Regions from separate parts of the Shigella sp. SIG6 genome, predicted to be linked through region 2. Evidence: predicted binding sites of a transcription regulator. Region 2 holds the regulator's gene; each other region holds the start of a gene.

Evidence for each region. The regulator CRP, encoded in region 2, controls carbon source genes, mostly activating them, when cyclic AMP is high. The targets are predictions, from matches to a motif close to ATGTGANNNNNNTCACAT.
Region 1: a site for CRP is predicted at 4,467-4,484, ahead of mlc (sugar metabolism global transcriptional regulator Mlc). Genes of this name have one in related genera too.
Region 3: a site for CRP is predicted at 4,384-4,401, ahead of ACUU1M_RS15845 (YfcZ/YiiS family protein). Genes of this name have one in related genera too.

What each region holds. Positions count from the first base shown of each region.
Region 1 is NZ_JBQZXC010000041.1:4,822-15,476, forward strand. Features, by position in the region: partial or broken gene ynfH (selenate reductase membrane anchor subunit YnfH) at 1-317, shown strand, start outside; partial or broken gene dmsD (Tat proofreading chaperone DmsD) at 356-934, shown strand; gene clcB (voltage-gated ClC-type chloride channel ClcB) at 1,093-2,385, shown strand; gene bioD (dethiobiotin synthase) at 2,338-3,033, opposite strand; gene mlc (sugar metabolism global transcriptional regulator Mlc) at 3,158-4,378, opposite strand; partial or broken gene ACUU1M_RS09300 (LysR family transcriptional regulator) at 4,513-5,406, opposite strand; gene ACUU1M_RS09305 (MFS transporter) at 5,513-6,766, shown strand; gene ACUU1M_RS09310 (KPN_01571 family protein) at 6,815-6,934, opposite strand; gene asr (acid resistance repetitive basic protein Asr) at 7,190-7,498, shown strand; gene ACUU1M_RS09320 (small membrane protein YdgU) at 7,591-7,674, shown strand; gene ACUU1M_RS09325 (trypsin-like serine peptidase) at 7,774-8,595, shown strand; gene mdtI (multidrug/spermidine efflux SMR transporter subunit MdtI) at 8,634-8,963, opposite strand; gene mdtJ (multidrug/spermidine efflux SMR transporter subunit MdtJ) at 8,950-9,315, opposite strand; gene ACUU1M_RS09340 (protein YdgV) at 9,422-9,592, opposite strand; gene tqsA (AI-2 transporter TqsA) at 9,726-10,655, shown strand, end outside.
Region 2 is NZ_JBQZXC010000043.1:14,177-24,831, forward strand. Features, by position in the region: gene ACUU1M_RS09640 (phosphoribulokinase) at 1-70, shown strand, start outside; gene ACUU1M_RS09645 (OsmC family protein) at 125-529, opposite strand; gene crp (cAMP-activated global transcriptional regulator CRP) at 831-1,463, shown strand; gene ACUU1M_RS09655 (YccS/YhfK family putative transporter) at 1,514-3,604, shown strand; gene argD (bifunctional acetylornithine/succinyldiaminopimelate transaminase) at 3,671-4,891, opposite strand; gene pabA (aminodeoxychorismate synthase component 2) at 4,977-5,540, opposite strand; gene ACUU1M_RS09670 (putative adenosine monophosphate-protein transferase Fic) at 5,572-6,174, opposite strand; gene ACUU1M_RS09675 (YhfG family protein) at 6,164-6,331, opposite strand; gene ppiA (peptidylprolyl isomerase A) at 6,436-7,008, opposite strand; gene tsgA (MFS transporter TsgA) at 7,279-8,460, shown strand; gene nirB (NADPH-nitrite reductase large subunit) at 8,722-10,655, shown strand, end outside.
Region 3 is NZ_JBQZXC010000113.1:1,567-10,714, forward strand. Features, by position in the region: gene ACUU1M_RS15825 (formate/nitrite transporter family protein) at 1-140, opposite strand, end outside; gene mlaA (phospholipid-binding lipoprotein MlaA) at 434-1,189, shown strand; partial or broken gene yfdF (protein YfdF) at 1,371-2,428, opposite strand; gene fadL (long-chain fatty acid transporter FadL) at 2,794-4,134, opposite strand; gene ACUU1M_RS15845 (YfcZ/YiiS family protein) at 4,506-4,790, shown strand; gene fadI (acetyl-CoA C-acyltransferase FadI) at 4,971-6,281, shown strand; gene fadJ (fatty acid oxidation complex subunit alpha FadJ) at 6,281-8,425, shown strand; gene sixA (phosphohistidine phosphatase SixA) at 8,628-9,113, shown strand.

The DNA.
Region 1 (10,655 bases), on a different contig from region 2:
CATTTGCCATCATTAGCGTTCTGGCGCTGATCGCTTGTGCCGAGGTGATTGTGCTGCAAGGTTTGTCTCTGGCGTCTATTCACTCATCCGTGCAACAAGCCAGCGCACTGGTACCAGATTACGCCTCCTTACAGGTCTGGCGTGTGGTATTGTTATGCGCAGGTCTTGGATGCTGGCTTTGTCCGCTCATTCGTCGCCGTGAACCTCACGTTGCCGGACTTGTTCTGGGGCTAATCCTCATACTTGTTGGTGAGATGATCGGGCGTGTGCTCTTTTATGGCCTGCACATGACAGTAGGAATGGCTATTGCAGGTTAACAAATTGGTGCGGGGCAACCCGCACATTTCAGGATGTTAGGAATGACCCATTTTCTGTCGCGGCGCGCGTGTTGGGCGCGCTGTTTTATTACGCTCCAGAGAGTGCGGAAGCCGCACCTCTGGTTGCGGTACTCACCAGTGACGGCTGGGAAACTCAGTGGCCTCTACCAGAAGCGTCATTAGCGCCGCTGGTGACGGCTTTTCAGACACAGTGTGAAGAGACTCACGCCCAGGCCTGGCAGCGTTTGTTTGTCGGCCCGTGGGGGTCGGTCTGGCTGGATCGCGAATCTGTGCTGTTTGGCGATTCAACATTGGCACTTCGTCAGTGGATGCGCGAGAAAGGCATTCAGTTTGAAATGAAGCAAAACGAACCGGAAGATCATTTTGGTTCACTGCTGTTGATGGCTGCGTGGTTGGCGGAGAATGGTCGCCAGACAGAATGCGAAGAATTGCTGGCATGGCACCTTTTTCCGTGGTCAACACGTTTTCTTGATGTTTTTATCGAAAAAGCAGAACACCCTTTCTACCGTGCACTGGGTGAACTGGCTCGCTTAACGCTGGCGCAATGGCAATCACAACTGTTGATTCCTGTCGCGGTTAAACCACTCTTTCGATAGGATCACCGTAATATTGCCGGATGGTGACGATTACGCGCGATTCGGCAATAATACGTTACAATGTCACGTTTTTTTATCTCTTAAAGCACGCACTGCTTTTGCGGTTGGCCTCTTTTGCCGCAAAATAGTCGCCCGTGTTTCATTGCCCATTTCTGCTCATGCATCATCTACACATCTATCCGGATCTGAGCACTATGTTCCGCCGTCTGCTTATCGCAACAGTCGTCGGTATTCTCGCGGTCTTTGCCGTTGCCGGGTTTCGTCATGCGATGCTGCTACTGGAGTGGTTGTTCCTCAATAATGACTCCGGCAGTCTGGTCAATGCAGCGACAAACCTTTCCCCCTGGCGACGGCTGCTAACTCCGGCGCTCGGCGGACTGGCGGCGGGTTTGTTGCTGATGGGCTGGCAGAAATTTACCCAACAACGCCCTCATGCGCCGACCGATTACATGGAAGCGTTGCAAACCGATGGACAGTTCGATTACGCAGCAAGCCTGGTTAAATCGCTTGCCTCGCTGCTGGTAGTAACCAGCGGCAGTGCAATTGGTCGCGAAGGTGCGATGATTCTTTTAGCTGCCCTTGCCGCCTCCTGTTTTGCCCAACGTTTTACGCCACGCCAGGAATGGAAATTATGGATCGCCTGTGGGGCCGCGGCGGGAATGGCTGCGGCCTATCGTGCCCCGCTTGCTGGCAGTTTATTTATAGCCGAAGTGCTGTTTGGCACTATGATGTTGGCCTCTCTCGGCCCGGTGATTATTTCCGCCGTCGTGGCATTGCTGGTTAGCAATCTGATTAATCATAGCGACGCGTTACTCTACAACGTACAACTCTCAGTGACGGTTCAGGCTCGTGACTATGCGCTGATTATCAGTACAGGTGTGCTGGCAGGTCTGTGCGGACCACTGTTGTTAACGTTAATGAACGCCTGTCATCGTGGATTTGTGAGTCTCAAACTTGCGCCGCCCTGGCAACTGGCACTAGGCGGGTTGATCGTGGGTCTGCTTTCCCTGTTCACACCTGCAGTGTGGGGCAACGGCTATAGCACCGTACAATCCTTTTTAACCGCCCCACCACTGTTAATGATCATTGCCGGGATCTTCCTTTGTAAACTGTGTGCCGTGCTGGCGAGTAGCGGTTCCGGCGCACCCGGTGGTGTCTTTACACCGACGCTATTTATCGGTCTTGCCATTGGCATGTTGTATGGTCGTAGCCTGGGATTATGGTTCCCTGATGGCGAAGAAATTACGCTTTTACTCGGATTGACCGGGATGGCGACACTGTTGGCGGCAACCACGCACGCGCCGATTATGTCGACGTTGATGATATGTGAAATGACCGGGGAGTATCAGCTACTCCCCGGTTTATTGATTGCCTGCGTAATTGCGTCGGTAATTTCGCGGACGTTACACCGTGACTCTATCTACCGCCAGCACACTGCGCAGTATAGCTAAGCGGATGTATTGCCCCAGTTCACGCTGTTCGGCGCGCGGCAGATAAGGCAGTTCACCAATGAGCGGTGCCGGAAGTTTTTTACCCAGCACATCAATGATTTCCGCATAATGCGCCAGTCCTGGGTTGATTCGGTTAGCCACCCAGCCAATGAGCGGCAGCCCGTCGTTGGCGATCGCCTGAGCTGTTAGCAGTGCATGGTTAATGCAACCTTCCTGAATACCGACAACCATCAACACCGGCAGTTGTTCCTGCACTACCCATTCAGAGAGTGGACGCAAATCATTCATCAGACTGCGCCAGCCGCCAGTCCCTTCTACCACGACATGATCGACTTTATCGGTCAGGTTTGCCAGGCCGTTTGAAATGAGGGTGTAATTGATTGGGCAACTGTGCGCCACGCTACTTTCTTCTTCGCTTAACGCGATAGGATTAACTGCTTCATAAGGCAGTTCGATGGTTGAAACACTCTGCAACACCAAGGCATCTTTATTACGCAGCCCTTCGGGTGTCTCTTTGCTCCCCTTCGCTACGGGTTTATATCCCGCAACCGTTTTTCCCTGGGAGGCTAACGCTTGTAGCAATGCGCGGGAAACCACCGTTTTCCCTACAGAAGTGTCTGTACCGGTAATAAAGAAACGCTTCAGCATCACTAACTCCACCGTTATGCTTCACAAATATAAACTAGGAAAATAATTAACCTTGAAAGTCTAAGTTATGCTTTCCTGGCCCAAATTGAGATAGCGCAAATTTTGGTAGAACAGTTAAAAAATGTTAACCCTGCAACAGACGAATCAACAAAGAACCGTTATACATCGCGTCTTTTACCAGTGCAGCGCCTGCCATCGTGCCCTGGTTAGAAAACTGAGTACTCTCAACGCTAATGTGCTGACTATACGCAGGAAGGGCCTGCTGACGGATGCTGTCTGAGATGACCGGGAAGAGGATATCTGCCGCTTTACTTAACGGTGAGCCAATCAGTATTTTTTGTGGGTTAAATAAATTCACCATGATGGCAAGAATGCGCCCTACATGCGCGCCCACCCCGATAATGATGTCTTTTGCCAGTAGATCGCCGCGCAATGCCGCCTGACACAATGAGTCCACGGTTAACGGTTGCCCATGTAACATCGAGCTCATGGATTGATTGAGACGCAGCTGTGCCAGCTCAAGAATACTGTCCACACTGGCGATGGTTTCGAGGCAGCCGTGGTTCCCGCAATAACAGCGTTTACCATATGGGTCGACCTGTGTGTGGCCTATTTCCACGAGACTACTGCTGCCTGCGTGTAGCAGATGACCATCGGTAATGACGCCCACCCCCACGTTGTGATCGATAACCACCTGAATCACATCGCGCGCCCCGCGTGAGGCACCAAACAAGGCCTCTGCCATCGTCCATGCGCTGATATCATGCTGAATATAAACCGGTACGCCGGTATGCTGCTCCAGCGCCTCGCCGAGCGGCATCTCTTTTACATCCTCGTAGAACGGCATGCGATGTACAATACCATTTTCCGTATCAATAATTCCCGGCAGGGTTATGGCAATCGAAGTTAGACGCTCAAGTTTTTTCTGGTGGCGGATAAAAAACTGATCGATATGGGAAATGATACGATCCAGCAATGGCAAGTCATCTTTTAACGCCAGTTCCTGCGACTCTTCCACCACCAGTTTGCTGCTCAGATCGCGCAGAGCAAGGAAAATCTCCCCGCGACTAATGCGCAGAGAAAGATAGTGCCAGGCTTCAGTTTCAACCACCAGCCCCACCGCCGGACGGCCACGGTTCCCCGCTTCTTTGATTTCCAGCTCTCGCACCAGGTGTGCTTCGAGCATCTCACGGACAATTTTAGTGATACTGGCAGGAGCCAGCTGCGCCAGACGGGAAAGATCGATACGCGAGACTGGACCAAGCTGATCAATCAGGCGATAAACCGCGCCCGCGTTGGTCTGCTTTATTTGATCAATGTGCCCAGGCTGGTTTTCAGCAACCACCGCATACTCCCTATATTTTCGCGCTCCGAAATAATCTGTAGGCTATGGTGAAGCACTTCAATACGTGTCGTCAAATTTTTACTTAGGCATGTGATTAACAGCACATTTTTCGGGCTTTTTCGCTGAAATTTCCCTCACCTGAGAGCATTCAGCAGATGAATACGAAAGTTACGCGCAGCTGGACTTTGTTCATGATGTTTCGGCCAGACCAACCACATTTCAGAAACCGCATCCTCTTCAGCAATCGGCACCTAGCGCATTTCGTTGAGCTGAACACGTTTAAATGACGCAGGCAAAATTGAAACACCCAGACCGGCGGAAACCAGACCGATGATGGTCATTGCGTCGCCCACCTCCTGAGTGATGACGGGCGTCAAATGGTAACGTCGCATCAGTCCGAGAATATCGTCATACAGCCCAGTCCCGACGTGCGGATCAAAAAAGACAAAGGGTTCTTTCGCCAGTTCAGCCAGTGTTACACTCGGATTATTTGCCAGGGGATGATCGTGCGGGATCATCGCCATAAGCGGTTCATGGACGATGACTGCGTGTTCAAGCGTCTCCGGTAACGCTGTGTTACGCAGCAATCCCATATCCAGCGTTCCTTCAATGAGCGGAGCGATTTGCTCGCGAGTGTTCATTTCGCGGGTTTGTAAATGGACATCAGGATAATCACGGCGAAACAGCGATAACGTATCGGACACCGCCCGAATAAAAGGAGCGGACGAAGTAAAACCAATACGCAACTCCCCCGCTTCACCCTGATGCAGTCTTTCAGCGCGAGCGGCAGCGTCATCCACCATAGACAGGATTTGCCGACTATCTGCAAGAAACTGTTTTCCTGCTGCCGTCAGCAATACACTGCGATTAGTTCGTGCCAGCAGTCGGGCACCGATTTGTTGCTCCAGTGCCTGAATCTGCTGACTTAGCGGCGGTTGCGAAATATTCAGGCGGGCAGCCGCGCGCCCAAAATGCAGCTCTTCCGCAACAGCAACAAAGTAACGCAGATGACGAAGTTCAATATTCATATTTAAAACATCTTATTTGAGATTATTAATATATTAGACAGAACAATTCGATTTTCCTACCCTATGTATAAGCCTGATCCACAGGCATATTTAGCAAGGATTTCAAGTGAGCCGTACTACAACTGTTGATGGCGCTCCGGCAAGCGACACTGACAAGCAAAGCATTTCTCAGCCAAATCAATTTATTAAACTCGGTACGCCGCAATTTATGCGCGTCACCCTGGCGCTGTTCTCTGCCGGACTGGCAACCTTTGCACTTCTCTATTGTGTGCAGCCTATCCTTCCGGTGCTTTCGCAGGAGTTTGGCTTAACGCCCGCGAACAGTAGTATTTCACTGTCCATTTCCACGGCGATGTTGGCTATCGGTTTGCTATTTACTGGCCCGCTATCCGATGCCATTGGTCGCAAACCAGTGATGGTCACGGCGCTACTGTTGGCCTCCATTTGTACGTTACTTTCGACAATGATGACCAGCTGGCACGGCATTTTGATTATGCGCGCCTTGATTGGGCTTTCGTTAAGTGGCGTGGCAGCTGTTGGCATGACTTATCTTAGCGAGGAAATCCACCCCAGTTTCGTGGCCTTTTCGATGGGGTTGTATATCAGCGGCAACTCAATTGGCGGCATGAGCGGACGCTTAATTAGTGGTGTCTTCACGGACTTTTTCAACTGGCGAATTGCTCTGGCGGCAATCGGTTGTTTCGCGCTGGCCTCGGCGTTGATGTTCTGGAAAATCCTCCCTGAATCACGCCATTTTTGCCCGACTTCGCTGCGCCCTAAGACGTTATTTATCAACTTTCGTCTGCACTGGCGTGACCGGGGATTACCGTTATTGTTCGCAGAAGGCTTTTTGCTGATGGGGTCGTTCGTCACGCTGTTTAATTACATCGGCTATCGGTTGATGCTTTCCCCCTGGCATGTCAGTCAGGCCGTGGTTGGCTTATTATCGCTGGCTTATTTGACCGGTACATGGAGCTCACCCAAAGCCGGAACCATGACCACCCGCTATGGGCGCGGTCCGGTGATGTTGTTTTCGACGGGAGTTATGCTGTTTGGTTTACTGATGACCTTATTTAGCTCGCTGTGGCTGATCTTTGCCGGAATGTTACTCTTCTCAGCCGGATTCTTCGCAGCCCACTCAGTAGCCAGCAGCTGGATCGGCCCCCGCGCAAAACGCGCTAAAGGCCAGGCCTCCTCGCTGTATCTGTTCAGTTACTATCTGGGGGCGAGTATTGCCGGGACGCTGGGTGGTGTTTTCTGGCATAACTATGGCTGGAACGGCGTCGGCGCATTTATTGCTCTGATGCTGGTCATTGCTCTGCTGGTCGGGACGCGTTTGCATCGTCGTCTGCACGCCTGAAAAATAAGTCCGGACTGCGGTAAATACCCGTCCGGACTTATTGCCTGCTCAAACCAACGTTAATAGCCATCCTAAAATAGACGAAGCGCCAGCCAATTCCCGCAGCGCATCTAGCGTCATCAGGATTATAAGTACCCAAATAAACGGATTCATTTTGCTGTGTGTCATTTATTACTGATGCGCAGTTATTCTACCGCTTTGTAAGTAGTATAATAGTTAACCCGATCAAGACTACTATTATTGGTAGCTAAATTTTCCTTAAGTCACAATACGTTATTATCAACGCTGTAATTTATTCAGCGTTTGTACATATCGTTACACGCTGAAACCAACCACTCACGGAAGTCTGCCATTCCCAGGGATATAGTTATTTCAACGGCCCCGCAGTGGGGTTAAATGAAAAAACAAATTGAGGGTATGACAATGAAAAAAGTATTAGCTCTGGTTGTTGCCGCTGCTATGGGTCTGTCTTCTGCCGCCTTTGCTGCAGAGACTGCGACCACACCTGCTCCGACTGCGACGACCACCAAAGCAGCGCCAGCGAAAACTACACATCATAAAAAACAGCATAAAGCAGCACCTGCCCAGAAAGCGCAGGCGGCTAAAAAGCATCATAAAAATACGAAAGCTGAACAGAAAGCCCCTGAACAAAAAGCGCAGGCAGCGAAGAAACACGCCGGGAAACACGGCCATCAGCAACCGGCAAAACCTGCTGCACAACCCGCAGCGTAAGTTTTCAACAGTAATGCTGGCGCGCCCCCTCGCGCCTGAAAATTACGGTGCTAAGCGGGTAATGTTTAGCACCGCCTTTAGCGGAGGGTAGTATGGTGGGCCGTTATCGCTTTGAGTTCATTCTTATCATCCTTATTTTATGCGCACTGATTGCCGCCCGTTTTTATCTTTCCTGACTGTAGTTATCTGATTTTACTCCCACTTTCATCCCGTCCCGTCTATAGTATTTATGAGGGTTTGCTTTTAATAATCATAATTACCCACCAGAGTGTGATATGCGTACAACCATTGCTGTAGTGTTGGGTGCAATTAGTTTGACGTCTGCTTTTGTGTTTGCAGATAAACCAGACGTTGCCAAATCGGAAAACGATGAGGTCAGCACCCTGTTTTTTGGTCATGATGATCGTGTGCCAGTGAATGACACGACCCAATCACCGTGGGATGCGGTTGGGCAACTGGAAACGGCCAGCGGCAATTTATGTACGGCGACGCTGATTGCACCCAATCTGGCATTAACGGCAGGACACTGTTTATTGACGCCGCCTAAGGGTAAAGCGGATAAGGCGGTAGCGCTGCGTTTTGTGTCAAATAAAGGTCTTTGGCGCTATGAGATCCACGACATAGAAGGCCGCGTTGATCCGACACTGGGAAAGCGGTTAAAAGCAGATGGGGATGGTTGGATTGTTCCTCCCGCAGCTGCACCGTGGGACTTCGGATTGATTGTGCTACGTAATCCCCCTTCTGGCATTACACCGTTGCCGTTATTTGAGGGAGATAAAGCCGCGCTTACTGCCGCATTAAAATCGGCTGGTCGTAAAGTGACTCAGGCGGGATACCCTGAAGATCATCTCGATACGTTATACAGTCATCAAAACTGTGAAGTGACTGGCTGGGCGCAAACGTCGGTGATGTCACATCAGTGCGATACCTTGCCGGGTGACAGCGGTTCGCCTCTGATGTTGCATACCGATGACGGCTGGCAATTAATTGGGGTGCAAAGTTCGGCTCCTGCCGCGAAAGATCGCTGGCGCGCCGATAACCGGGCCATTTCTGTTACCGGTTTTCGCGACAAGCTGGATCAACTGTCGCAAAAATAATGTTCAAACGCTGCCCGACAGCGCGGGCAGCGTCTTCATCAGGCAAGTTTCACCATGATCATTCCAGCCAACAGCAAGACCAGGCCAATCCAGCCTTTACGATTTAACCGTTGACCAAACAAGATCCAACCTGCGGCTAACGTGGCGGCAATACCAAACCCGCCCCACAATGCATAAGCGACAGACAAGTCGATCCCTTTAACGGCCTGAGAAAGCGCACTAAAGGCCGCCAGCACCGCCGCCAGGGAGAGCAAGCCAAATATTTTGCGACGAAAGCCGTCAGAAAATTTCAAAAAGACGTTAGCAACGATTTCCAGCACGATTGCCAATGCCAGCCAGGCGGCGTGAACCCATTCAAACTGCGCCATGGTTCACCTCCAGTTCAGGTTTACGCGCTTTACGGGTACCTGATTTGATCAACACTATCCCGGCGACCAGGGTGGTTAACCCGGCAATTTTCATCAGCGATAAACTTTCGTCGAATAACAAAACGCTAAACAAGGTAATAAATAAAATACCGATACCTTCCCACAGCGCATAAGCTACGCCTAAGGCGATTTTTTTAACGGCGAAAGAGAGAAATATATACGACAGAGAAATCATCACCAGCATTAAAATAAAGCCGCCATTTCCCTCACTGACGCTCGCCCATTTCATTGACAGCGTACCGGTAATTTCTGTAGCAATAGCCAGACCTAATAAAATCCAATAAATATACATTGTCCTTCTCCTGCAAGAGAACTATTTTAATTTTCGCTTAATTCAGCGAAACCAAAGTAAAGTGGTCAAGCCCTGCGCATAGGGCAAGCTTAGGCAGAAGAAAGGACTAAAGCGCGTTGCGCCAGTGCTGCTCACCTACGAGCAAGATAGTGGATGAGGTACGAAGATGGGTAAATGTAGAAAATAACGTCCTGAACAAATTGTCCATAATATTACAATTATCCGCAGTGTTGCTTCTCGTCATCGCAGATGATAATTGTCCTCGGTAGTTGAACACGCCTGATTTGTATCATAGCTTAAGAATTAACTCAAAATATTTTCACTTCTTTACCTGAGCGGTTTGATTTTCGTTATGATGACGGAGCGAAAAAGACATTATTATTAGCAAAGGAAGAAAAACGGGGACAAGCATGGCAAAGCCGATCATCACGCTCAATGGCCTAAAAATCGTCATTATGTTGGGAATGCTGGTCATTATTCTCTGCGGTATCCGTTTTGCCGCCGAGATCATCGTGCCGTTTATTCTCGCATTATTTATTGCTGTTATTCTTAACCCGCTGGTGCAACATATGGTCCGCTGGCGTGTGCCGCGTGTACTGGCAGTGTCGATTTTGATGACAATCATCGTGATGGCGATGGTGTTGCTATTAGCTTATCTGGGTTCCGCGCTCAACGAGTTGACGCGGACGTTACCGCAATATCGCAACTCTATTATGACGCCGCTGCAAGCTCTTGAGCCGTTGTTGCAACGCGTAGGGATTGACGTCTCAGTTGACCAACTGGCGCATTACATTGATCCGAACGCGGCGATGACGTTGCTCACCAACTTATTGACGCAGTTATCTAATGCCATGTTATCAATATTTTTATTGCTGCTGACGGTGCTGTTTATGCTGCTCGAAGTGCCACAATTGCCCGGAAAATTTCAGCAAATGATGGCGCGTCCGGTTGAAGGGATGGCGGCGATTCAACGTGCGATTGACAGTGTTTCTCATTATCTGGTGCTGAAAACAGCCATCAGCATCATCACCGGCCTGGTCGCCTGGGCGATGCTCGCCGCACTCGATGTTCGCTTCGCTTTTGTCTGGGGATTGCTGGCCTTTGCGCTTAATTACATCCCTAATATTGGTTCAGTTCTCGCGGCAATCCCCCCTATCGCTCAGGTACTGGTGTTTAATGGCTTCTACGAAGCGTTGCTGGTGCTGGCGGGATATCTGCTGATTAATCTGGTCTTCGGCAATATTCTGGAGCCGCGCATCATGGGACGTGGGCTGGGGCTTTCGACATTGGTGGTATTTTTGTCGTTGATTTTTTGGGGATGGTTGTTAGGACCGGTGGGT
Region 2 (10,655 bases):
GGGGCTGGCAATGGAATTAATTATGCTGCCGCTGGTGCAACGATTGATGGAAGGAAAGAAAATCGAGTAACTTTACTATTATGCCGGATAAAATACTATCCGGCTTCACAACGGGATAGTTAAGTCACGCGGCAACCACTTCATACGAGTGAGTAATATTCACCGCTTTTTCCAGCATCAACGCCACTGAACAATATTTCTCGGCAGAGAGATCAACCGCACGCGCAACCGCTGCGTCTTTCAGGTCGCGACCGGTGACGATAAAATGCAGATTAATGTGCGTAAACAGGCGTGGTGCCTCTTCGCGGCGTTCAGAGGTCAATTTTACTTCACAATCGACCACATCCTGACGCCCTTTTTGCAGGATCGAAACCACATCGATGGCACTGCAACCACCCGCCGCCATCAACACCATTTCCATCGGACTTGGTGCTTTATCGCCTGAGTTGCCGTCCATTAAAATCTGGTGACCAGAGGCGGATTCGCCCAGAAAAGTTAACCCTTCGACCCACTTCACTCGCGCTTGCATTTTTGCTACTCCACTGCGTCAATTTTCCTGACAGAGTACGCGTACTAACCAAATCGCGCAACGGAAGGCGACCTGGGTCATGCTGAAGCGAGACACCAGGAGACACAAAGCGAAAGCTATGCTAAAACAGTCAGGATGCTACAGTAATACATTGATGTACTGCATGTATGCAAAGGACGTCACATTACCGTGCAGTACAGTTGATAGCCCCTTCCCAGGTAGCGGGAAGCATATTTCGGCAATCCAGAGACAGCGGCGTTATCTGGCTCTGGAGAAAGCTTATAACAGAGGATAACCGCGCATGGTGCTTGGCAAACCGCAAACAGACCCGACTCTCGAATGGTTCTTGTCTCATTGCCACATTCATAAGTACCCATCCAAGAGCACGCTTATTCACCAGGGTGAAAAAGCGGAAACGCTGTACTACATCGTTAAAGGCTCTGTGGCAGTGCTGATCAAAGACGAAGAGGGTAAAGAAATGATCCTCTCCTATCTGAATCAGGGTGATTTTATTGGCGAACTGGGCCTGTTTGAAGAGGGCCAGGAACGTAGCGCATGGGTACGTGCGAAAACCGCCTGTGAAGTGGCTGAAATTTCGTACAAAAAATTTCGCCAATTGATTCAGGTAAACCCGGACATTCTGATGCGTCTGTCTGCACAGATGGCGCGTCGTCTGCAAGTCACTTCAGAGAAAGTGGGCAACCTGGCGTTCCTCGACGTGACGGGCCGCATTGCACAGACTCTGCTGAACCTGGCAAAACAACCAGATGCTATGACTCACCCGGACGGTATGCAAATCAAAATTACCCGTCAGGAAATCGGTCAGATTGTCGGCTGTTCTCGTGAAACCGTGGGACGCATTCTGAAGATGCTGGAAGATCAGAACCTGATCTCCGCACACGGTAAAACCATCGTCGTTTACGGCACTCGTTAATCCCGTCGGAGTGGCGCGTTACCTGGTAGCGCGCCATTTTGTTTCCCCCGATGTGGCGCAGACTGATTTATCACCCCGATATCAACTATGCACTTCGACAAACGCTGGTGCTATGTTTGCCCGTGGCCGTTGGGTTAATGCTTGGCGAATTACGATTCGGTCTGCTCTTCTCCCTCGTTCCTGCCTGTTGCAATATTGCGGGCCTTGATACGCCTCATAAACGTTTTTTCAAACACTTAATCATTGGTGCGTCGCTGTTTGCCACCTGTAGCTTACTGACACAGCTGCTACTGGTAAAAGATGTTCCCCTGCCCTTTTTGCTGACCGGATTAACGCTGGTACTTGGCGTCACTGCTGAGCTGGGGCCATTGCACGCAAAATTGCTTCCTGCATCGCTGCTCGCCGCCATTTTTACCCTCAGTCTGGCGGGATACATGCCGGTCTGGGAACCATTGCTCATCTATGCGTTGGGCACTCTCTGGTACGGATTGTTTAACTGGTTTTGGTTCTGGATCTGGCGCGAACAACCGCTGCGCGAGTCACTAAGTCTGCTGTACCGTGAACTGGCAGATTATTGTGAAGCCAAATACAGCCTGCTTACCCAGCACACCGATCCTGAAAAAGCGCTGCCACCGCTGCTGGTGCGCCAGCAAAAAGCGGTCGATTTAATTACTCAGTGCTATCAGCAAATGCATATGCTTTCCGCGCAAAACAATACCGATTACAAGCGGATGCTGCGTATTTTCCAGGAGGCGCTGGATTTGCAGGAACATATTTCGGTCAGTTTGCATCAGCCGGAAGAGGTGCAAAAACTGGTCGAGCGTAGCCATGCGGAAGAAGTTATCCGCTGGAATGCGCAAACCGTCGCCGCTCGCCTGCGCGTGCTGGCTGATGACATTCTTTACCATCGCCTGCCAACGCGTTTTACGATGGAAAAGCAAATTGGCGCACTGGAAAAAATCGCCCGCCAGCATCCGGATAATCCGGTTGGGCAATTCTGCTACTGGCATTTCAGCCGCATCGCCCGCGTGCTGCGCACCCAAAAACCGCTCTATGCCCGTGACTTACTGGCCGATAAACAGCGGCGAATGCCGTTACTTCCGGCACTGAAAAGTTATCTGTCACTAAAGTCTCCGGCGCTACGCAATGCCGGACGACTCAGTGTGATGTTAAGCGTTGCCAGCCTGATGGGCACCGTGCTGCATCTGCCGAAGTCGTACTGGATCCTGATGACGGTATTGCTGGTGACACAAAATGGCTATGGCGCAACCCGTCTGAGGATTGTGAATCGCTCCGTGGGAACCGTGGTCGGGTTAATCATTGCGGGCGTAGCGCTGCACTTTAAAATTCCCGAAGGTTACACCCTGACGTTGATGCTGATTACCACCCTCGCCAGCTACCTGATATTGCGCAAAAACTACGGCTGGGCAACGGTCGGTTTTACTATTACCGCAGTGTATACCCTGCAACTGTTGTGGCTGAACGGTGAGCAGTACATCCTTCCACGTCTTATCGATACCATTATTGGTTGTTTGATTGCTTTCGGTGGTACCGTCTGGCTGTGGCCGCAGTGGCAGAGCGGGTTATTGCGTAAAAACGCCCATGATGCTTTAGAAGCCTATCAGGAAGCGATTCGCTTGATTCTGAGCGAGGACCCGCAACCAACGCCACTGGCCTGGCAGAGAATGCGGGTAAATCAGGCGCATAACACTCTGTATAACTCATTGAATCAGGCGATGCAGGAACCGGCATTCAACAGCCATTATCTGGCAGATATGAAACTGTGGGTAACGCACAGCCAGTTTATTGTTGAGCATATTAATGCCATGACCACGCTGGCGCGGGAACACCGGGCATTGCCACCTGAACTGGCACAAGAGTATTTACAGTCTTGTGAAATCGCCATTCAGCGTTGTCAGCAGCGACTGGAGTATGACGAACCGGGTAGTTCTGGCGATGCCAATATCATGGATGCGCCGGAGATGCAGCCGCACGAAGGCGCGGCAGGTACGCTGGAGCAGCATTTACAGCGGGTTATTGGCCATCTGAACACCATGCACACCATTTCGTCGATGGCATGGCGTCAGCGACCGCATCACGGGATTTGGCTGAGTCGCAAGTTGCGGGATTCGAAGGCGTAATACAGGCTAAACCATCGGATAAGGCATTCACGCCGCATCCGACATATTTTGCCTGATGCGTCTTATTTACGCCCCAACCACCTTCGCCACCGCGTGGGCGAAACGTTGCATCCCTTCATCGATATCCGCATCTTCCACCACCAGCGACGGTGCTAAACGCATCACATCCGGTCCGGCATTCAGCACCATTACGCCAACCTCTGCACCCGCATACAGGAAATCACGCGCCCGACCTTTGTAGTGTGGTTTCAGCTCCGCGCCAATTAACAGCCCTATACCGCGAATATCGCTAAACACATCGTACTGCTGATCGATCTTCTGCAAATGGTCAACAAAACGCTGGCGTTTCGCCTGAATGCCTTCCAGCACTTCAGGGGTATTGATGATATCAAACGCCGCGCCCGCTACTGCACAGGCCAGAGGATTACCGCCGTAGGTGGAACCGTGAGAACCAGGATGAAACGCAGAAGCAATTTCCGCCGTGGTCAGCATGGCGCTAATCGGGAAGCCGCCGCCTAACGCTTTCGCAGAAGTCAGAATATCCGGCGTCACACCGTAGTACCTGTAAGCAAACAAATCGCCAGTCCGCCCCATCCCGCACTGCACTTCATCAAACACCAATAATGCCTGATGTTGATCGCACAGCTCGCGCAAGCCCTGCAAAAACTCTGGCGTCGCTGCCGTCACACCGCCCTCGCCCTGGATCGGCTCAACCACCACCGCACAGGTGTGATCATCCATCACCGCTTTCACTGCATGGAGATCGTTAAAGGGAACGTGGATGATGTCTGCCGGTTTCGGCCCAAAGCCGTCGGAATATTTTGGCTGCCCACCCACCGAAACGGTAAACAGCGAGCGACCATGAAAAGCGTTATGGAAGGCAATAATTTTGGTTTTGAACGGGCTATGACGCGCACAGGCGTAATGGCGTGCCAGTTTAAAGGCGGTTTCGTTAGCTTCCGTGCCGGAGTTCATAAACACCACGCGTTCGGCAAACGTCGCCTCAATCAGTTTGCGCCCAAGACGCAGCGCCGGTTCATTGGTGAAAACGTTACTGATATGCCACAGAGTTTCGCCCTGGGTTTTTAACGCGTTCACCAGCGCAGGATGGCAATGGCCCAACGCCGTAACTGCAATGCCTCCCGCGAAATCGACATACTCCTTGCCTTGCTGATCCCAGATTCGGCTGCCCTGACCTTTTACCGGAATAAACTCTGCCGGAGCATAAATCGGCAGGATCACTTCATCGAAAGTCGCGCGTGTAATTGCTGTTTGTTCAATTGCCATCTCATGATCACCCTGTTACGCATAAATAAATGTGAAATTATAATCACAAAATATGCATAAAAAATCACTGAATGGCAATCGGAAATCAGAGATACAGGAAATTAGCCAGCAGTTGATGTCCTTGTTCGCTAAGAATACTTTCTGGATGGAACTGCACACCTTCCAGATCCCACTGGCGATGGCGAATCCCCATAATCTCGCGGGTTTCGCTCCAGGCCGTCACGTCAAAGCACGCTGGTAATGAGTCAGGTTCCACCACCAGCGAATGGTAGCGTGTCACGGTAAGTGGATTTGCCAGCCCCCGAAATACGCCCTCACCGCTATGTGTAATCGGCGAGGTTTTGCCGTGCATGACCTTTGCGGCGCGCACAACTTTGCCGCCAAATGCCTGCGCCATTGCCTGATGACCGAGGCAGACACCAAGAATCGGCAAGCGCCCGGCATAGTGGCGAATAACGTCAAGGGAGATCCCGGCTTCATCTGGCGTACAGGGGCCAGGTGAGATGACAATTTTTTGTGGTTTAAGGGCGTCGATATCCGCCAGCGTCAACGCATCGTTGCGCTTAACCAGCACATCCGCCCCCAGTTCACAAAAGTACTGGTAGAGGTTCCAGGTAAAAGAATCGTAGTTATCTATAAGCAGGATCATGGCGGCTCCGGTACGAAAGAACCGCGCTATTTTACTCAGATTCCCCGGCTTCGCTTACCACTTTGCTAAATATCATCTGCAGTGCGGTGAGATCCCCCATTGCCCCACTCTGATTTGCCTGATTCCAGGCCTCTTTTTCGATACCCTGCCAGCTCAGTTGATATCCAGCATGAATCGCCAGTTGCTCGAAGAAGATCCGCTGTGCCAGACCACTTCCCACCCGGAAGGGATGCAGCACGTTGATTTCACAATAGTAATGCGCCAGCCGCTCGACGAACTTCGCTTTCTCCAGGCCAACCAGATAACCTTCTTCCTCCAGATCCTGCATCAGGGCATTGCCCTCTTTTTCGATATAAGCAAAGTGGCAGAACGGCGTATCGCCCTGATAAATATCAACTTCACGCAGTTGCCCTGCCCAGTCGAAAATATCCTGGTACAGCTGGCGATGGATAGTGCGCAAATGCGGTAAACCGCGCACCAGCGGACCAAGCTCAATGGTCGCAGCACGCAGCGCCGTCATTTCGTAAGCGGCCTGTTCCAGCCGCTGCTGCTGGCGGATGTTCAGCCGGTTACGCATGATATCAAGGCCAGGATAAAGATACGGATCGCGCCCTTCGCCGAATTTATCGCTCATAGTGCCTCCTCAGCTCTTCAAGGCGCGCTAAAGCCTCTGCGGCAGTAAGAGTGACTAAAGGCATCTCGACGCCTTCAAGACGGCGACTGGCCTGGAAATTACGATTACGCTGAAGCTCCCAGAGACGGGACTTTTGCTTATCGGTGAGTTTCTTCACTTGATGCCTCCCTGAACGTGTCCATTTGCCACAAGTATAAGCGGCAAATCCGGGTTACGCCGGGAGAGCAGAAGCGCGGGCAAGATTGCCCGCGCGAGAAATCATTACGGCAGGACTTTAGCGGAAAGGATAACTACCGGTTTTGACGGCACATTCTGGTACGGACCAACATCATGAGTCGGCACCTGGGAAATCTTATCGGCAACGTCCATGCCTTTCACCACTTTACCAAATACCGCGTAACCGAAATCACGCTGACCATGGTCAAGGAAGGCGTTATCGGCAACGTTGATAAAGAACTGGCTGGTGGCGCTGTCTTTGTCAGCGGTACGCGCCATCGCGATGGTGCCACGCGTGTTGCGCAGGCCGTTATCGGCTTCATTTTTGATTGGCGGGTTTGGTTTTTTCTGCTGCATCTGCTCGGTGAAACCGCCGCCCTGAATCATAAAGCCAGGAATGACGCGGTGAAAGGTAGTGTTGTTATAAAAACCGCTGTTCACATAATCGACAAAGTTTTGCACAGACACTGGCGCTTTTTGTTTATCCAGCTCCAGTTCGATGTTACCAGCTGAGGTTGTCAACAATACGTGCGGGTCCCCTTTCGCTGCCATTGCTGCGGGAGAAAGAGCAGAAAGAGCGAAAACAGCAGCCATCGCCGCCAGGGTCGATTTGAACATGAGATTTCCTTAACAAACAGAGCAGAAAAAAAGCAAGTGAAGAGATTCTAAATAGCCTTCAAGAACAAGGCCATCCCTTTACCTAATTTTACGTATCTGAAATATATGTAACCTGACGATCACTTTTTATTCCGTGATCAAAATCACCTCTTAAAATGCAATTTAGCAACCGATTGCAATAAAACATTTAAACAGATCACAAAATCACCTAAAATCGCCCGCTCGCGGCATATCCCGCTATGCCATTTTATTTTTGAACGCAGGCCAATCATGACTAACAGCAATCGCATCAAGCTCACATGGATTAGCTTTCTCTCCTACGCACTGACTGGTGCGTTGGTTATTGTCACCGGGATGGTGATGGGAAATATCGCCGATTATTTCAATCTGCCGGTTTCCAGTATGAGTAACACCTTCACCTTCCTCAACGCCGGCATTTTAATCTCTATCTTCCTCAACGCCTGGCTGATGGAAATCGTCCCGTTGAAAACGCAGTTACGTTTTGGCTTTCTCCTGATGGTGCTGGCGGTTGCCGGTTTGATGTTCAGCCACAGCCTGGCGCTGTTCTCGACGGCGATGTTCATTCTCGGGGTGGTCAGCGGCATTACTATGTCGATTGGTACATTCCTGATAACACAAATGTATGAAGGGCGTCAGCGCGGTTCCCGCCTGTTATTTACTGACTCCTTCTTCAGTATGGCTGGGATGATTTTCCCAATGATCGCCGCGTTTCTACTGGCGCGCAGCATTGAGTGGTACTGGGTTTATGCCTGCATCGGGCTGGTGTATGTCGCTATTTTTATTCTGACCTTCGGCTGTGAGTTCCCGGCACTGGGCAAACGTGCACCAAAAACGGATGCTCCGGTAGAGAAAGAAAAGTGGGGGATCGGCGTACTGTTTCTCTCTGTTGCGGCGCTGTGCTACATCCTCGGTCAGTTAGGTTTTATCTCCTGGGTGCCTGAGTATGCCAAAGGCCTGGGCATGAGCCTGAACGACGCGGGCACGCTGGTGAGTAACTTCTGGATGTCATACATGGTCGGCATGTGGGCGTTCAGCTTTATTCTTCGCTTCTTTGATTTGCAACGCATTCTGACCGTACTGGCTGGTCTGGCTGCGATTCTGATGTACGTCTTTAACACCGGAACACCAGCACATATGGCGTGGTCAATTCTCGCTCTGGGCTTCTTCTCCAGCGCGATCTATACCACCATCATCACCCTGGGTTCACAGCAGACCAAAGTACCGTCGCCAAAACTGGTTAACTTTGTCCTGACCTGCGGAACCATCGGTACTATGTTGACCTTTGTGGTTACCGGCCCGATTGTTGAACATAGCGGTCCGCAGGCGGCACTGCTTACAGCAAACGGTCTGTACGCTGTCGTCTTTGTGATGTGCTTCCTGTTAGGTTTCGTCAGCCGTCACCGTCAGCATAACACCCTGACCTCTCATTAATTGCTAATGCCGGACGGCACTATCGTCGTCCGGCCTTTTCCTCTCTTCCCCCGCTACGTGCATCTATTTCTATAAACCCGTTCATTTTGCCCATTTTTTGCACAAACATGAAATGTCAGACAATTCCGTGACTTAAGAAAATTTATACAAATCAGCAATACACCCCTTAAGGAGTATATAAAGGTGAATTTGATTTACATCAATAAGCGGGGTTGCTGAATCGTTAAGGTAGGCGGTAATAGAAAAGAAATCGAGGCAAAAATGAGCAAAGTCAGACTCGCAATTATCGGTAACGGTATGGTCGGCCATCGCTTTATCGAAGATCTTCTTGATAAATCTGATGCGGCCAACTTTGATATTACCGTTTTCTGTGAAGAACCGCGCATCGCTTATGACCGCGTACACCTCTCGTCTTACTTCTCTCACCACACCGCCGAAGAGCTGTCGCTGGTGCGCGAAGGCTTCTACGAGAAACACGGCATCAAAGTTCTGGTCGGCGAACGCGCTATCACCATCAACCGTCAGGAGAAGGTGATTCACTCCAGCGCCGGACGTACCGTTTTTTATGACAAGCTGATCATGGCAACCGGTTCCTACCCGTGGATCCCACCAATCAAAGGTTCTGATACTCAGGGCTGCTTTGTCTATCGCACCATTGAAGACCTCAACGCCATTGAATCCTGCGCCCGTCGCAGCAAACGCGGTGCCGTTGTTGGTGGCGGCCTGTTAGGTCTGGAAGCCGCTGGCGCGCTGAAAAACTTAGGTATTGAAACCCACGTTATCGAATTTGCCCCTATGCTGATGGCGGAACAGCTTGATCAGATGGGTGGCGAGCAGCTGCGTCGCAAAATCGAAAGTATGGGCGTGCGCGTTCACACCAGCAAAAACACCCTTGAGATTGTGCAGGAAGGTGTCGAAGCGCGTAAAACCATGCGTTTTGCCGACGGCAGCGAACTGGAAGTCGACTTTATCGTCTTCTCTACCGGTATCCGTCCGCGCGATAAGCTGGCAACCCAGTGTGGTCTGGACGTTGCTCCGCGTGGGGGGATTGTCATTAATGATTCCTGCCAGACTTCCGATCCGGATATCTACGCCATCGGTGAATGCGCAAGCTGGAACAACCGTGTATTTGGTCTGGTAGCACCAGGCTACAAAATGGCGCAGGTCGCCGTTGACCATATTCTGGGTAGCGAAAACGCCTTTGAAGGTGCTGACCTTAGCGCCAAGCTGAAACTGCTGGGCGTAGACGTAGGTGGTATTGGTGATGCGCACGGTCGCACGCCTGGCGCACGTAGCTATGTTTACCTCGACGAAAGTAAAGAGATCTACAAACGCCTGATTGTCAGCGAAGACAACAAAACCCTGCTCGGTGCGGTACTGGTGGGCGATACCAGCGACTACGGCAACCTGCTGCAACTGGTGCTGAACGCTATCGAGCTGCCGGAAAACCCGGATTCTCTGATTCTGCCGGCGCACTCGGGTAGCGGTAAGCCGTCTATCGGTGTTGATAAACTGCCGGACAGCGCGCAAATCTGCTCCTGCTTCGACGTCACTAAAGGTGATCTGATTGCTGCCATCAACAAAGGCTGCCACACAGTTGCGGCGCTGAAAGCTGAAACCAAAGCGGGTACTGGCTGCGGTGGCTGTATCCCGCTGGTCACTCAGGTATTGAATGCGGAACTGGCGAAACAGGGCATCGAAGTTAACAACAACCTGTGCGAACACTTTGCTTATTCGCGTCAGGAACTGTTCCATTTGATCCGCGTTGAAGGCATTAAAACCTTCGAAGAACTGCTGGCGAAACACGGCAAAGGCTACGGTTGTGAAGTTTGTAAACCAACCGTCGGTTCGCTGCTGGCCTCCTGCTGGAACGAATACATTCTGAAGCCGGAACATACTCCGCTGCAGGATTCTAACGACAACTTCCTCGCTAACATCCAGAAAGACGGCACCTACTCGGTGATCCCGCGTTCTCCGGGCGGTGAAATCACCCCGGAAGGGCTGATGGCAGTGGGTCGTATCGCGCGTGAATTTAATCTCTACACCAAAATCACCGGCTCCCAGCGCCTGGCGATGTTTGGCGCACAGAAAGACGATCTGCCGGAAATCTGGCGTCAGCTGATTGAAGCTGGCTTCGAAACCGGTCATGCCTATGCGAAAGCACTGCGTATGGCGAAAACCTGCGTGGGTAGCAC
Region 3 (9,148 bases), on a different contig from region 2:
TCCTGGCGGATATGCTCATGAATTGCCATCGCCCGGGAGGGGAGTCGGTCTTCATCTATTTCTATTTTTTTGCCGCGCTCTTTTTCTTCGCTCTCAACTTCAATTTCGTCGCTGTGTTGATCAATTTTGTCGTTGTTCATGGTCTCTTCTCTTGAATTAGCACGTATAGCTAAAGCGTAGCGGCTTTTTTGCTCGCAACTGGCGGGAGTTACTCTGAAAATGTAGAAAAGGCTGCGTTTGCCTTTTTCTGTTTCTATAGAATCAAGTAGCCTACAGGGCGGCGATTACCAGGCTATGATCAAATCAGCAAATCAGGGCGTCTGGACATCAGTTGACGTGCTGTTACAATCGCCCACACCTAAACAGGCGGATACGGTATCGTTCCGTCATGGATGGCAAACTGCATAAGCCATAAAAAAACAGGGAGACATTTATGAAGCTTCGCCTGTCGGCGCTTGCTCTGGGAACTACGCTTCTGGTGGGGTGTGCGAGTTCCGGTACAGATCAGCAAGGGCGTTCTGACCCGTTAGAAGGGTTCAACCGCACCATGTACAACTTCAACTTCAACGTATTAGACCCGTATATTGTTCGACCGGTCGCTGTCGCCTGGCGTGATTATGTTCCGCAACCGGCGCGTAATGGTTTGAGCAACTTTACTGGCAACCTTGAAGAACCTGCGGTGATGGTTAACTACTTCTTGCAGGGCGACCCTTATCAGGGGATGGTCCACTTTACCCGCTTTTTCCTGAACACCATTTTGGGGATGGGCGGCTTTATTGATGTTGCAGGGATGGCGAACCCGAAACTGCAACGGACTGAACCTCACCGCTTCGGTAGTACGCTTGGTCATTATGGCGTGGGTTATGGGCCTTACGTTCAGTTACCGTTCTACGGTAGCTTCACGCTGCGTGATGACGGTGGTGATATGGCGGATGGTCTTTACCCGGTTCTTTCCTGGCTGACCTGGCCGATGTCTGTGGGTAAATGGACGCTTGAAGGGATCGAAACCCGCGCTCAGCTGCTGGATTCCGATGGTCTGCTGCGTCAGTCGTCCGATCCTTATATTATGGTGCGCGAAGCGTACTTCCAGCGTCATGATTTCATCGCTAATGGCGGCGAACTCAAACCGCAGGAAAATCCGAACGCGCAAGCGATTCAGGATGATTTAAAAGATATCGATTCTGAATAAGAAACAAATAAAAAAGGTGAGTCGCAAAACTCACCTTTTTTGTTGTTATCCCTCAATTACCACAAGTAAAAGGAGATAAACCGACAATGACCCGGACGTAATGATGTAAAAATACTGATGTTCGTCACTGACTATTTCCGATATTCAGGCGTTGAAAAATCAAAAAACTGGAAAAATAATTTTAAATATCATCAAAATTAACACCTAGTGCAGATAGTTGATTAATTTCATTTTGATATTTCGCCTGGCGATTTTGAAGTCTTTTTTCAACTTTATCTTCGAGATCCTTAAAGTCTTTGTATTTATTTTCAGGATGGTCAACGTCAACTTTGTTAGCGAATAAAGTAGAAATTATTTCTTTTACATTATCGCGTCTAAATTTTGCATCGTCCACTTGAAAATTATATCTTATTGCTCGACCTAAACGTTTAAAAACTTCGTTAGGTTCTCTCAGTCTTTCCCCGTTGAGCTCGTTTACAACCTGATGATCGGAACCAGTTGCAAATGATTCTGCCATGATAGCTTTACTGCTTTCAAACCACGCTGAAGCACTCCTGGCGTTTTCACTACAATATTGGGTGAGACTATCACCATTAATACGAATTCCTCTTTGAATGTGGTAGTCGTCCTGATCGTAGTAACCGAGAGATAAGTAATCATTTCCGTTTTTATTTTTAATTACAATAGCGAGAGAGTCGCCTTTTTTATCTTTACCGTACCAGGTAAATAAGTCCGTTGGTTCGCTTTTCCCGCTCTCATCAAATTCCGTTACCGTATGTCTGAGTTTGTGTGATATCTTATCGAAGATAAAACCAGGATCTCCATCATATATTTCTTTTAATGCGCTGAAGATCATTTCCTTGTTATTGATATCATGAGTCTTCTCAACTATGTTGTCATTAATGATAGTACGGACGAGTTCTTTGTCTTTATAGTTCCAGGTAATTCTATTGGTTCTTGGTTGTCGATACCAATAGTAATATGGTCTGTATCATTGGAGCCAATATCAATATAAGTAACTGAGGAATTATTAATATTAAATCTATAAGGATCGTCGTTTACTCGTATGGCGTTTTTTATAAGTTCAAGTAGATGTTTAATACAGGTGCTTATTCCTTCCTTACCATTAAAAAGGTTTTTGAACTCTTGTACTAATCCATTAATTTCATCATTGTTATTTTCATTAATGGATTCTGGGTAAGCTGCGCTGGTATTGTTGATTGAAATAGATGGTAGCATGATTTTATTCCATGTTGATTGATTTGTTACAAATATATATTACCTAATGAAATAGACTATCAAAAAACGCTCATTTATTTAGAACCTATCTTTAATTTGAGTGTATAAGCGCACAATAGCCAGGGGGGGTGAGTATCCTGGAAATGCAGAAAAGTAAACTCTTTGAGAAGGACGAGCAGAACGCTTGAAAATATGCATTTCCCTTCAGGTTTGTCTGTGGATACCACTTACTGATTTGAAAGGGCAAGCTGCCATCAGGCTGTTTGCAAAACTCAGGAGGCAAGCAATGAGGAAACTACTTTCGGTGAAGTGGGGGAGTTAAAGTCACCTGCATAGCAGGTGACTTTATCCAGGCGAACGCGTTATCAGAACGCGTAGTTAAAGTTAGTACCGAACAGCCAGGCTTTACCTTCAGACTCGAACTGGTATGGGCCTTCGTTAATTTTCACGCTCTGACCGTGCATATAAGAAACACCAACGTCGACTGAAGCATCTTTATTAAATGCGTAAGTCGTACCTGCACTCAGCCAGAAACGGTCCTGGTCCGGAATGGAGATAGAACGATTCTGAGCCGGAACTGGGCTGTCATCAAAGGCGATACCGGTACGGAAGGTCCAGTTATCATCGTAGTAATAAGTGGTACCCAACGCGATGCGGTAAGCATCTTTAAAGCCTTCATGTTTCTGGAACAGCGTGTCGCCACTGGTTGAGGTCGCTTTCAGCTGCTGGAACTGACTCCAGCTGGTGTAAGCCAGGCTATAGTGAATCGCCCACTGTGGATCAACACGGTTATAACCTGACACTTCCCACATTTCAGGCAGGTTCAGCGTCAGATAACCCGATTGCGTTGCGCCACCTGTCGCGGTAGGAATTGGCAAACCGTAGTTATTAAACGCACGATTAAGATCGCTGCTGTAGTTACCTTTGAAGTCAATTTTCACTTCAGAACGGTAGGTCAGTGCATAGCGGTTATTTTTATCCAGTTCATACAGGATTCCGGCGTTCCAGCCAAAGCCCCACTGGTTACCGTTCAGATGAGCGATTTTGGTATTACTGTCGATACCGTTGGCGGTAGCTGCCAATGCTTGCCCTTGAGGAGTTTGCCCGGCAGGAGATTGCATAATCTGACCAGCAACCAACTGCCCCAGATCGCCTGCGAAACGTTCAATTTTCGCGCGAGCGTAGATGGCGTTGAAACCAAGACCAAAGCTCCATGCATTATTTAAGCGATACGCACCGCTTAAGTTCAGGTTCATGGTTTCAAGGTCAGTTGTACCCCCGACAGAGCCGCCTGCATAAGTATCATTAAACTCTGTTGCCAGACCATAGTTAGAGGTAATAGAAGCGCCCCAACCAAATTGGTCGTTAATCGGTGCAACAAAGTGCATGTTCGGAACCCATGCCGTAGGCGCGATGTTATCGGCTTTCAGGCTACGACCAGACGGAGACGTTCCGCTGATATTCACATCCGGGTCAATATAAACCGCACCCGCAGAAAATGTCGGGCGGTCAAACATGGTAATCAATGCGGGGTTACGGCTAACGTTACCTGCATCATCGGCAATTGCGCCTTCCCCTGAATAAGCCCGGCCCAGGCCAGAGGAAGAAAATTCGTTTAACTGAAAGCCTGCCGACCAGGCCTGGGTGGAGATAAGTGCCACTGCGACTGCGAGAGCAGACTTTGTAAACAGGGTTTTCTGGCTCATGACCATAACCTCAATGATTTATTTTTATACAAACTATGTTACGTGCTGTAACAGGAGCGCGAAGTGTAGGGTCTGAGGTACATCTTAGAAATCAGACCAGTGGCGAGAGTATAGGTCGGACCAGCTAGAATGTTGCAAGTATGTTTCCATCTTTTTTCAAATATAATCTAAGAAACGCGATCCAGCTGGCAAAATTTGGAGGTTGCGCACTCGCGGATTCGGGTGAATTTTGTTTTAGATCATTTTTAAGTGTGATTTCGGTCACTTATCCGATTTTGCAGAATTAACAACTGGAGCAGCACTTTCCGGAAGCGTAAAATATCCACAACGTTTATCTGGCACCTTGGGTGCACATACAGAGGAAATCAACGATGAGTAAATGTAGTGCTGATGAAACCCCGGTTTGCTGCTGTATGGATGTTGGCACCATTATGGACAACTCCGACTGCACTGCGTCTTACAGCCGCGTGTTTGCAAACCGCGCAGAAGCAGAACAAACGCTGGCGGCGCTGACTGAAAAAGCCCGTAGAGTGGAATCCGAACCGTGCAAAATCTCCCCGACTTTCACTGAAGAGTCTGACGGTGTGCGCCTGGATATCGATTTCACTTTTGCCTGCGAAGCTGAAATGCTGATCTTCCAGCTGGGTCTGCGTTAATTCCTCTCGGGTACGTACGCCCCTGTCAGTTGCTGGCAGGGGCGTTTTCTTTTCTTTCTTCTGTCTTCACTGTGTCATAGCTCCCACTTTCCTTTTTCTCCGCTTGGCTAAATGTAAAAAAATGGTTAAGACTATGATCAGGTCAGACCACTTTATTTATTTTTTTTACAGGGGAGTGTTATGGGTCAGGTTTTACCACTGGTTACCCGCCAGGGCGATCGTATCGCCATTGTTAGCGGTTTACGTACGCCTTTTGCCCGCCAGGCGACGGCTTTTCATGGCATTCCCGCGGTTGATTTAGGGAAGATGGTGGTAGGCGAACTGCTGGCACGCAGCGAGATCCCCGCTGAAGTGATTGAACAGCTGGTCTTTGGTCAGGTCGTACAAATGCCTGAAGCCCCCAACATTGCGCGTGAAATTGTTCTCGGTACCGGAATGAATGTGCATACCGATGCTTACAGCGTCAGCCGCGCTTGCGCTACCAGTTTCCAGGCGGTTGCAAACGTCGCAGAAAGCCTGATGGCGGGAACTATCCGAGCGGGGATTGCCGGTGGGGCAGATTCCTCTTCCGTATTGCCAATTGGCGTCAGTAAAAAACTGGCGCACGTGCTGGTTGATGTCAACAAAGCTCGAACCATGAGCCAGCGCCTGAAACTCTTCTCTCGCCTGCGTTTGCGCGACTTAATGCCCGTACCGCCTGCGGTAGCAGAATATTCTACTGGCTTGTGGATGGGCGACACCGCCGAACAAATGGCGAAAACCTACGGCATCACCCGAGAACAGCAAGATGCATTAGCGCACCGTTCGCATCAGCGTGCCGCTCAGGCATGGTCAGACGGAAAACTCAAAGAAGAGGTGATGACTGCCTTTATCCCTCCTTATAAACAACCGCTTGTCGAAGACAACAATATTCGCGGTAATTCCTCGCTTGCCGATTACGCAAAGCTGCGCCCGGCGTTTGATCGCAAACACGGAACGGTAACGGCGGCAAACAGTACGCTGCTGACCGATGGCGCGGCAGCGGTGATCCTGATGACTGAATCCCGGGCGAAAGAATTAGGGCTGGTGCCGCTGGGGTATCTGCGCAGCTACGCATTTACTGCGATTGATGTCTGGCAGGACATGTTGCTCGGTCCAGCCTGGTCAACACCGCTGGCGCTGGAACGTGCCGGTTTGACGATGAGCGAACTGACATTGATCGATATGCACGAAGCCTTTGCAGCTCAGACACTGGCGAATATTCAGTTGCTGGGTAGTGAACGTTTTGCTCGTGAAGTACTGGGGCGTGCACATGCCACTGGCGAAGTGGACGATAGCAAATTTAACGTGCTTGGCGGTTCGATTGCTTACGGACATCCCTTCGCGGCGACCGGCGCGCGGATGATTACCCAGACATTGCATGAACTTCGCCGTCGCGGCGGTGGATTTGGTTTAGTTACCGCCTGTGCTGCCGGTGGGCTTGGCGCGGCAATGGTTCTGGAGGCGGAATAATGGAAATGGCATCAGCGTTTACTCTTAATGTTCGTCTGGACAACATTGCTATCATCACCATCGACGTACCGGATGAGAAAATGAATACCCTGAAGGCGGAATTTGCCTCGCAGGTGCGCGCCATTATTAAGCAACTCCGTGAAAACAAAGAGTTGCGCGGCGTGGTGTTTATCTCCGCGAAACCGGACAATTTTATCGCCGGAGCAGACATCAACATGATTGGCAACTGCAAAACGGCGCAAGAAGCGGAAGCACTGGCGCGGCAGGGCCAACAGTTGATGGCGGAGATTCATGCTTTGCCCATTCCGGTTATCGCGGCTATTCATGGCGCTTGCCTGGGCGGTGGGCTGGAGCTGGCGCTGGCGTGCCACGGTCGCGTTTGTACTGACGATCCTAAAACGGTGCTCGGTTTGCCTGAAGTACAACTTGGATTGTTACCCGGTTCAGGCGGCACCCAGCGTTTACCGCGTCTGATAGGCGTCAGTACAGCATTAGAGATGATTCTCACCGGAAAACAACTTCGGGCGAAACAGGCATTAAAGCTGGGGCTGGTGGATGACGTTGTTCCGCACTCCATTTTGCTGGAAGCCGCTGTTGAGCTGGCGAAGAAGGATCGCCCATCTTCCCGCCCTCTACCTGTACGCGAGCGTATTCTGGCGGGGCCGTTAGGTCGTGCGCTGCTGTTCAAAATGGTCGGCAAGAAAACAGAACACAAAACTCAAGGCAATTATCCGGCGACAGAACGCATCCTGGAGGTTGTTGAAACGGGATTAGCGCAGGGCACCAGCAGCGGCTATGACGCTGAAGCTCGCGCCTTTGGCGAACTGGCGATGACGCCGCAATCGCAAGCTTTGCGTAGTATCTTTTTTGCCAGTACGGACGTGAAGAAAGATCCCGGTAGTGATGCACCGCCTGCGCCATTAAACAGCGTGGGAATTTTAGGTGGTGGCTTGATGGGCGGCGGTATTGCTTATGTCACTGCTTGTAAAGCGGGGCTTCCGGTCAGAATTAAAGATATCAACCCGCAGGGCATAAATCATGCGCTGAAGTACAGTTGGGATCAGCTGGAGGGCAAAGTTCGCCGTCGTCATCTCAAAGCCAGCGAACGTGACAAACAGCTGGCATTAATCTCCGGAACGACGGACTATCGCGGCTTTGCCCATCGCGATCTGATTATTGAAGCGGTGTTTGAAAATCTCGAATTAAAACAACAGATGGTGGCGGAAGTGGAGCAAAATTGCGCCGCTCATACCATTTTTGCTTCGAACACGTCATCTTTACCGATTGGTGATATCGCCGCTCACGCTGCGCGACCTGAGCAAGTTATTGGCCTGCATTTCTTCAGTCCGGTGGAAAAAATGCCGCTGGTAGAGATTATTCCTCATGCTGGTACATCGGCGCAAACCATCGCCACTACGGTAAAACTGGCGAAAAAACAGGGCAAAACGCCCATTGTCGTGCGTGACAAAGCCGGGTTTTACGTCAATCGCATCTTAGCGCCTTACATTAATGAAGCTATCCGCATGCTGACCGAAGGTGAACGGGTAGAGCACATTGATGCCGCGCTAGTGAAATTTGGTTTTCCGGTAGGCCCAATCCAACTTTTGGATGAGGTAGGAATCGACACCGGGACTAAAATTATTCCTGTACTGGAAGCCGCTTATGGAGAACGTTTTAGCGCGCCTGCAAATGTTGTTTCTTCAATTTTGAACGACGATCGCAAAGGCAGAAAAAATGGTCGGGGTTTCTATCTTTATGGTCAGAAAGGGCGTAAAAGCAAAAAACAGGTCGATCCTGCCATTTACCCGCTCATTGGCGCACAAGGGCAGGGGCGACTCTCCGCACCGCAGGTTGCTGAACGGTGTGTGATGTTGATGCTGAATGAAGCAGTACGTTGTGTTGATGAGCAGGTTATCCGTAGCGTGCGTGACGGGGATATTGGTGCGGTATTTGGCATTGGTTTTCCGCCATTTCTCGGTGGACCGTTCCGCTATATCGATTCTCTCGGCGCGGGCGAAGTGGTTGCAATAATGCAACGACTGGCCACGCAGTATGGTTCCCGTTTTACCCCTTGCGAGCGTTTGGTCGAGATGGGCGCGCGTGGGGAAAGTTTTTGGAAAACAACTGCAACTGACCTGCAATAAGAAGGTCAAAGCTATATGAATCCGCGCTGAATGGCGGAGTGTTGGTCAAAATGTAAACGCATATTGACTATACTTACGCCATTGAGGTAAAAAACAGCGTTTCATTCGGTGAATGGATAAGGCACAATGCCGGCCACCGTTTTCTTTCTCTGGTTTCAGATGAAAGAAAACGGGCGAATCTGGTTAACAAAAGCGGTGCAATATGCAAGTTTTTATCATGCGTCACGGCGACGCAGCCCTCGATGCCGCCAGTGATTCGGTTCGTCCTCTGACCACTAATGGTTGTGACGAATCTCGCCTGATGGCGAACTGGCTGAAAGGTCAAAAAGTGGAAATCGAACGCGTTCTGGTGAGCCCGTTCCTGCGAGCCGAGCAAACACTGGAAGAAGTAGGGGATTGTCTGAACCTGCCTTCCAGTGCAGAAGTTCTGCCGGAGTTAACGCCCTGCGGCGATGTTGGTCTGGTCAGTGCCTATTTGCAGGCGTTGACCAATGAAGGTGTTGCTTCGGTACTGGTGATCTCTCACTTACCGTTAGTCGGGTATCTGGTTGCCGAGTTATGTCCGGGCGAAACGCCGCCTATGTTTACCACCTCGGCCATTGCCAGCGTAACGCTTGATGAAAGCGGAAACGGTACATTCAACTGGCAGATGAGCCCGTGTAATCTGAAGATGGCAAAAGCTATCTGATGTGTTCCAAATTATGCCCAATGAGGTAGATTCAT